One region of the Paenibacillus sp. LRG-1 genome, then DNA from elsewhere that is predicted to be linked to it. Evidence: riboswitches for the same ligand, from Rfam matches in the RefSeq annotation. Region 1 holds a riboswitch; the other holds the start of a gene.

Region 1 (4,376 bases):
ATTCAGCTGGAGTCATCTCAGTTACCCATTTGTACAAATCCACATTTTTAGCTGCAATCTGCAATTTAAATTTCTTTGTCATTCTCATCTTCATTATCCTTCTTTCCTGTAATTTTTCTTGTGAGTTCATCGTGCCAATTCATAATCATTTGAAAATATTCTTTGCCAAACATCAACGTCGCGTGCTCATATACGCCCATCTCATGAACGTGCTTCTCTTCTATCAAGGCAAGCTTGTTATATTCACTGGCGACAGTAGTTTGAAAGCTGGCAATCAAACGAACAACCTCAATGTCGTCAAGATATTTATAGAAGAAAAGCTTACTCAAATACTCATAATTAAAAGGGGAAAAAGTACATGGTGTTTTTAACCATTCTATAAATTCACTCTTCCCTTTTTCCGTAATACCATATGATTTTTTGAATCTGCCTTCCTCTACCACTTCTTCATACTTGATAAGCTCCCCCTTTTCCATTTTTTTCAGCATAGGATATATGCTTCCGAAGCTGGCATCAATAAAGTTGGAAGTGCTTATCGTCATCTTCTGCTTGATTTCATATCCTGTCATATCCTTTTCGCAGAGGAACCCAAGTATTACATAAATCAACATAAAATCTATTCCTTCTTTCCTGGCATAGTGAATTATCCTTCTGAAATCAAAGGGAACTTATCTCTGTTTACATGTAGCTAATTTATATACAATCGATATATATCGTTTCGATATATAGAATGTAAAGGTTGACGATCGATTTGTCAATAGCGCTTGCTAAAACAAAGAATGAAAGTACTGCATTTTCAATATAAACAAAAAAATCTAAAAGGATGTTATCCCTTTAGATTTCTCAAAGTAAACTGCAATTTTTCAACATCTCTTCAGAAAAGTTTTGTACAAAGTTATTTTCTTTCTGTGCTTACAACAGGTGTAGGGATGGGTTTCGTAACTGCAACACGTTTGCTGAGGAGCGGCCTCACTTGTTTAAAGGTCAAAAAGGTTTTCGTATTTTCATCCCAAAGTCGGAACTTCAAAGATTGCAGACTGCTACTTACTGTGATCGTGGTCGCCTTTTGAAGTAACGGTGTCGCTTCATGTGCTTTCTCCAAATTGTAATTTGGCACTTTAGGACTCAAGTGATGAACGTGATGAAATCCGATATTGCCCGTAATCCATTGCAATACTTTAGGAAGCTTGTAGTAAGAACTGCCTTCTACGGCCGCATTAATATAGCTCCACTCTTCATCGTGCTCAAAATACGAATCCTCAAATTGGTGTTGTACATAGAACAGCCAGATTCCCAACATACCAGATACAAAAAAGATAGGTGCCTGTACCAGAAGGAAGGCCTGCCATCCAATAGCCCATGACAACAGTGCGTACAATACAACGATGGATATATTCGTCACATAGGTGTTCATTTTTTCCTTGCGTTTGGCTGTCTTGATATTAAACCGATAGGAAATCAAAAAAGTATAGATCGGACCTAGTCCAAACATAACCCAAGGATTTCGATATATGCGATAGGCCAGCCGTGTCCATGTGGAAGCCTCTGTGTACTCTTCTACCGTAAGCACCCACATGTCACCTGTGCCTCTTTTATCCAGATTACTGCTGGTTGCATGGTGGATTGCGTGACTATTTTTCCATTGGTGATAAGGACAGAGCGTAATAATACCTGTAATCGTTCCCACAATGTCGTTCAGCTTGCGGCTTTTGAAGAAGGATTGATGACCACAATCATGAAAAATAATAAATGTCCGTACCACAAACCCCGATGCAACAATGGCAATTGGAAGTGTCAGCCAGTACGAAACCGACAGACTAAGATAAGCAGCATACCACAATAGGATCAGTGGACCCAAGGTATTGATGAGTTGCAGAACGCTGGATTTTGTGTTTATTTTCTCGTAGGGAGCCATATTTTTTTTCAATTGGGCTAATGGGAGTTGTGTCATACTCATTATGATCCTCCTTTAAAATGACGCCTATACCTTGATCCTGTTAGGCGTACATGTTGATCTAATCTCAGTATAAGGTAAAGCCTCTAGGCGCTGTAGTCATAAACGTCAGCTCGGGTATATGACATTTGTCATATAGACAAGTAACACAACCCGTTTTCCAAATGTTCGCGGGTTTCTTTTCTGATGATTATTTGTTAAAATATAAGGTATAATAACGCTGTATGTGACTGGCGAAGTCAGTGGAATGAACCACGAGGGAGCATACAAAAAAAGCGTACCGTTCGCCTGGGAGAAGTATTTGCAGAGGATTCGTCTGTCTTGACGACCTTGTGCAAATACTTTTTTTTCGTTTTAAGACCATGACACCCTGTTGATAAATCATGCGATAAATTCAGAGGAGGCACGGACTATGGCTATAATCATGAAATCCAAAGAAGCAGCTGAGCAAGTATATGCAACGATCCGTTCACAGGTAGAAAAAATGAAGCAGCAAGGACACCGTCCCCATCTGGCGACCCTATTGGTAGAAGGCGATCCGGCATCTGCATACTATGCACGGACCAAGCAAAAAATAGCGGAGAAGCTGGGAATCTCATTTCATCTCCATACTTTTGACCGTCATGTTAGCGAAGCCGAGCTACTGCACCTGATCGGCAGTCTGAACGATGCATCCCATGTACATGGCATTATGCTGGAACTGCCGCTTCCCCAACATCTTTCTGCCTCCGTTATTAAACAATCCATCGCCCCCTACAAGGATATTGATGGAATAACACCTGATAACAAGCTGGCTACCGTAACAGGTGACGCCGGACTATATCCCGCAACACCTCAAGCCTGTATCGAGCTGCTCAAGCATTACGGTCACACCTTGGCAGGCAAAAATGTCACGCTCGTGGGCATCGGGCAGACAGTGGGACTTCCCCTTTTCCACATGTTGCAAAGAGAAAATGCCACCGTTACCGCCTGTCATGCAGGTACGCGTGATATTGCAGAGCATCTGAGCCATGCAGACATTGCCTTCGTCGCAGTCGGATGCCCTGATGTGATTACGCAGGATATGGTCCATCCCGGTCTGATTCTCGTGGATGCAGGAATTAACGAGACACTGGAAGGAAAAATCGTGGGTGACGCTGCTTCAAACGTGGGTGAAAAGGTACATGCCATTTCTCCGGTTCCCGGCGGTGTTGGCACCTTAACGACTGCGATTTTGTACAAAAATCTGCTCAAAGCGATACATCTGCAACACTACTCCAGAGAGGTGGTCTATTCATGAGTGAACTGTCGTGGAACAATTCCATCGGACATTTTCTGAAAGAGGCTGCAAGTGCAGCGCCTACCCCCGGCGGAGGAAGTGTATCCGCATTGGCTGCGGCACTAGGCGCGGCTATGACCTCCATGACCGCCAACCTTTCACAAGGAGAAAAATATGCGCACATCCATGAACAAATCACGGATGTCATTAGTAGCATGGAAAGATTGTCTACACATTGTGAGGAACTAATGGTCGCAGACATCCAATCCTTTGAACAGTACATGACCGCGCTGCGTTTGCCCAAGGAAACAGACGAAGAAAAGCGCTATCGTACCCATTCCCTACAGACAGCGGTGATCGCTGCCATTGAGGTACCCATGCGCCTGCTGGAAGTATGCCGGGACGGATTGTCGCAAGCCTACAACATTGTGGAAATGTCCAATAAAAATGTGATTTCAGATCTTGGCATCGGCGCGATCCTGTTCGAAGCAGCAGCTCAATCTGCCCTGCTTACCATCGACATTAACCTTGCTTCGCTGAAAGACTTGGATGTCAAATACTCCTATGAGACCAAGACAGCCGCACTCATCCGTGAAATCGGACAAATCAAAGAACAAACCTTGTTGATGGTACGCAGTCGAATAGCGAATTAGTCTGCTCATAACCGTGTTTAACCTGTTCTAAAACATTTCTTCAAAAAAATAACTGATTGGATACAAAAAGAAGATACTATCGAAATTACGACGAAATAGTAAATAAAAAACCAGTCCAAACATGATTCATGTTGGACTGGTTTTTATTGCTAGATACTGCGTGTATTATGCGATCTCTTAGTCGTTTTGGGCAATTCATTACAACGCAGAATCTCACACCTATTGTTTAGCTTTATTCTCTTTTTCTCTTTCGACCAGCATATCTACGATCATATCAATTTGCCCGGTAATAGCGATTGGATCATAGCGATAATACGTATCAAAATCGTTAAAGAACACTCTATTGTTCTTCACCGCAGGAAGATTCCCCCACACAGCGGACGACTTTAGTTGCTTGAGCGCGTCACCCTTTTTCTCGGGGTCATACGTAGTCAGGAACATATAATCTGCGTCATACTGTGGCAATACCTCCATCGAAAGCTGCACCGTTTGTTCCTTGGAGTTCACTGTT
Region 2 (4,376 bases), 1.5 Mb from region 1:
CTAAACGTTGAGGAGTGTAAGTTTCCCCATATGCTATAATGGAACTTACGATAGATATACACATGGCAGAGCCAAATGAACTGATCTTTCAAAGTAGCTTTATGGGGATCAAACGAAATAACTGGCTTGTATGACAATAAGATATGGGATGATCTGATATGAGCGATAAATCGAATCAAATGCAAGACTTGCGCGGAGAATTTGTGCAAAAGGAAAAACCTGAGCAAAAGCTAGATGAACAGGGAATTCGCGAGCTGAAGCAGGCATTGAAGTCTTCCCATACACAATGGTGGGATGTAAGATGTTTGGTTCCTTTGAGCAACACTGACGGGGATGTTTCTGACGAAATTTGGGATGAACAGACTCGGATCACGGCGGAAAAGGGCATACGCGAGGCCGCCTTACTCCTCCAAGCTGGAGAGACGGTAGCCTTTCCTACGGAGACCGTGTACGGCCTGGGGGCCGATGCGCGTAGTACAAAAGCGGTGGAGGCGGTATTTGCTGCCAAAGGACGCCCTTCCGATAACCCGCTCATTGTACATATTTCTGATGCTGATCAATTAGAGGGTATGGTAGCAGAAATAAACGATACAGCCCGAGCGCTGATGAATATGTTCTGGCCGGGACCGCTGACTCTCGTATTGCCGGTAGTGCCGCAGGCACTGTCATCGCGTGTGACAGCCGGGCTGAACACGGTTGGTGTGCGCATGCCGGATCATCCGATAGCGCTTCGTTTGATCGCTGAAGCGGGTTGTCCGCTTGCTGCGCCAAGCGCCAACCGGTCGGGAAGACCCAGTCCCACCCTTGCACAGCATGTGCGGGAGGATCTGGAGGGCCGCATCGGCGGCATTTTGGACGGAGGTCCCACGGGGGTGGGGCTGGAGTCCACGGTGGTGCAGGCGGGTGACGACGGAACCGTCACCATCCTGCGCCCCGGCGGCGTGACGGCCGAGCAGCTCGCTGCGGTTGCTCGCGCCGTCGTGCTGGACCCGGCGTTGGCCGCTACGCCTGGGGAAGACGCGGACAGCCCGGCGCCGCGCTCGCCAGGCATGAAGTACACGCACTACGCGCCGCGAGGCCGCTTGAGCGTGGTACAAGGCCCGTCGTCCGTTGAGGTGACGGGCTGGATTCGCGCCGCGCTGGCGGAGGCTTCCGCGCGCGGGGAGCGCACGGCAGTGCTCGCGTTTGACGAGCATGCCGCCGGCTACGCCGGAGAGCGCGTCTACACGCTAGGCAAGCTGGACGCGCTCCATGAGGCAGCGCAGCGCCTGTACGGCGTGCTGCGCCGCTGCGACGAGGACGGCGTCACCTACATTTTGGCGGAATCCTGTCCGCCGAAAGGATTGGGAGACGCCGTCATGAACCGCCTGCTTAAAGCGGCAGGTCACCGAATCGTCCGCTTGTAGCTTCTGTCGAATCAGAGCCTCTTATATTAAATTTTCCTCCCTCCTCATCTCGGTATTGGGTACTTTCAGTGTATGCTTGTACTGATTTCCCCCTTGTCCGCATAACGTGTACAAGAACAGACGGATAATGGAGGGATGGAGTATGCTGGCAGCCTCTGCCCATGCCGGGCAGGTTGTAACGATTCTGATCATGGCGGTAGCGCTAGGAATGGATGCGTTATCGCTGGGCGTAGGGATCGGCATGAAGGGGATACGCCTGCGAGACGTGCTGCGCATCAGTACTGTTATTGGTTTTTTTCACATTCTGATGCCATTGCTGGGAATGTTCACAGGCCATTATATGAGTTCTTTATTAGGTCATGTGACGGCCTACTTCGCAGGGGGGTTACTCATCCTTTTGGGCGGGCATATGGTGTATAATTCCTTTAAAGGGGACGGCGTACAGGTATTGGATCATCGTTCGCCTTTAGGCCTTTTGCTGTTTGCACTTGGGGTGAGCGTTGACTCATTTTCTGTAGGAGTGTCACTAGGTATGTTCCAAAGTGATCTGGTGCTGTCCGTTTTGGCGTTTGGTTTTTGCGGGGGAGCAATGGCGATGTTGGGTCTGCTGCTGGGTCGCAAGGTCAGCCGCAATCTAGGAGATTATGGAGAAGCAGTGGGCGGTGCCATTTTGCTGGCATTCGGCTTTATGTTTATGTTTTGATTTTAGCGTAGACAGTGTAAAATAAATGCAGGATTATAGTAAGGGATTAGAACTATAGTAATCCTCTGTTTATATATTTTTTTAACATACGGGGGGTGAAAACGTTGAAGAATATCTTATTCGTATGCACAGGGAATACCTGTCGCAGTCCAATGGCTGAAGGGATGCTGCGTAAGTTGGCTGCTGAGCATGGGCTAGAACTGGAAGTACGTTCTGCGGGAGTAGCCGCGATGGAAGGCACGCCAATATCCCGACATGCAGAGGCGGTTCTACGTGATCATGATATATCCGATCAGATCACTTCAACCTCTTTGAGCGACGGGCTTGCCGGGTGGGCGCATCTGATCTTAACCTTGACGCAAGGACATAAACAGCACGTAATTCAGCGCTTTCCCCAAACGGCGGGCAAAGTATTTACGCTTAAGGAATATGTGGAGAACCGGGATGCGGTGTTGAATGATGTACAGGAGTTGGATAGTTTATATGCTTCACAGCAGTTGATGGCTTCACTCGGACAAGAGCTATCGGCGCAGGAGCGTGAACGAATGATTGAATTACACCAACGGATTCCGGGCTTTGATATTTCTGATCCGTTTGGCGGTTCGCGAGAAGATTACGATGTCACAGCTGCGGAAATCCGTACGGCACTGCATAAGCTGCTGGACAAGCTAAAGGCATCTTCCGAATAAAATTGGTATTACTCATCTGTTTTGTACGGAATCTGTTGATTTTCGGCGGTTAATCCGTTAAGATAAGGTGGAAAAATGAGAATCCGATGTAACTGGCGACAAAAGTGGGATTAACCACGATGGAGCATCGGATATACGGCCGGTCGCCTGGGCAAAAGAGCAATTCCACATAGGTGTGGACTGCTCTTTTTTTCATATACAAGTTATGCCAGATTTTTAGCTGAGAGTTGATTCCATTAAAGATTCTTCCATTTTTTCTGCTCGAAATCTGAAACATCGGCTATAATATAGTCAGATTGTGATCAGGAGAGAGTGTGTTGAACTTGGGGCATGAGACCGTGCCTAGTCTCTGAGAGGCTGTTCAACCAAAGGAGGTTCCAATGGTGGAACAATTAGATCATGAGATTCCGCTGGAAGCACAGACCACTTCTGTCGTGCGGGAAATCGCAGAAGCAGCCAGTCTCAAGGCTGGTCGCCTGCTGGTTATCGGCGTTAGCACAAGTGAAGTGGCTGGAAGTCGGATTGGTACGGCGGGAGCGCTCGATGTGGCTCAGCAACTGTTGTCTGGAGTAGAGTCTGTTCGCAGGGAGTATGGCTTTGATGTGGCGTTTCAATGCTGTGAGCATTTGAACCGAGCGCTGGTCGTTGAACGGGCTGTGCTGGAGCGATTGGGACTGATGGAGGTTGCAGCTGTTCCTGTTCGTACAGCAGGAGGCTCTATGGCTACCGTCGCCTATCGTTCTATGAGCGACGCGTGTTTGGCGGCGAACGTGCAGGCTCATGCCGGGATAGACATCGGCGAAACGCTGATTGGCATGCATCTGCGACCCATTGCTGTTCCGTTTCGCCCAAGCCTTCGCTGGATTGGCGAAGCACGTGTGACAGCAGCGTTCACCCGTCCTCCACTTATTGGCGGACAACGGGCGGTGTACAGTCTGGAGCAAGAAGTCGGCGGAAACTGCGATTAGCATTTGGCATGGCGGCATGTTTGTACTAATCTTTTTTGCATTGATGATGAGGTACCCAACAGAGGAGCAGGCGTTTGCTTGTATACCCAACAATTGACTATGGAGAGGGAGTAATCAATCATGATGGAACACCTGCGTAAAAGTGACCCGGCAGTGATGGAAGCAATGGGACTTGAACTGAAACGACAACGCCACAATATCGAGCTAATCGCATCCGAGAACATTGTCAGTGAAGCAGTAATGGAAGCCATGGGCTCCGTGCTGACGAATAAATATGCTGAAGGTTATCCGAACAAACGCTACTATGGTGGCTGTGAGCATGTAGATATCGTTGAAGACATCGCACGTGACCGCGCGAAAGAACTGTTCGGCGCCGAGCATGCTAACGTGCAGCCTCACTCTGGAGCACAAGCCAACATGGCGGTGTATCTGGCAGCTCTCCAACCTGGAGATACTGTACTGGGTATGAATCTGGCGCATGGTGGCCACTTAACACACGGAAGTCCGGTTAACGCTTCCGGCTTGTTGTATAACTTTGCTGCCTATGGTGTACGCGAAGACAACTTCCGCATCGACTACGATGAAGTGCGTAAGGCAGCCTTCAAGCACC

The links. A riboswitch is a leader RNA that binds a small molecule or an ion and turns the genes downstream of it on or off. The one in region 1 is predicted to bind ZMP and ZTP.
Region 2: it holds a riboswitch for ZMP and ZTP, as region 1 does, so the genes downstream of both, ACUUJN_RS24420 (TIGR01440 family protein) here and ACUUJN_RS04490 (bifunctional 5,10-methylenetetrahydrofolate dehydrogenase/5,10-methenyltetrahydrofolate cyclohydrolase) in region 1, are expected to answer to the same signal.

The regions. Positions count from the first base shown of each region.
Region 1 covers NZ_CM170126.1:996,872-1,001,247, reverse strand. The annotation lists gene ACUUJN_RS04505 (hypothetical protein) at 1-88, opposite strand, end outside; gene ACUUJN_RS04500 (PadR family transcriptional regulator) at 66-611, opposite strand; gene desA (Delta(5) desaturase DesA) at 896-1,957, opposite strand; ZMP/ZTP riboswitch at 2,171-2,255, shown strand; gene ACUUJN_RS04490 (bifunctional 5,10-methylenetetrahydrofolate dehydrogenase/5,10-methenyltetrahydrofolate cyclohydrolase) at 2,367-3,233, shown strand; gene ACUUJN_RS04485 (cyclodeaminase/cyclohydrolase family protein) at 3,230-3,865, shown strand; gene ACUUJN_RS04480 (ABC transporter substrate-binding protein) at 4,085-4,376, opposite strand, start outside.
Region 2 covers NZ_CM170126.1:5,519,039-5,523,414, reverse strand. The annotation lists gene spoIIR (stage II sporulation protein R) at 1-4, shown strand, start outside; gene ACUUJN_RS24435 (L-threonylcarbamoyladenylate synthase) at 159-1,406, shown strand; gene ACUUJN_RS24430 (manganese efflux pump MntP) at 1,549-2,109, shown strand; gene ACUUJN_RS24425 (low molecular weight protein arginine phosphatase) at 2,214-2,798, shown strand; ZMP/ZTP riboswitch at 2,877-2,958, shown strand; gene ACUUJN_RS24420 (TIGR01440 family protein) at 3,179-3,766, shown strand; gene ACUUJN_RS24415 (serine hydroxymethyltransferase) at 3,887-4,376, shown strand, end outside.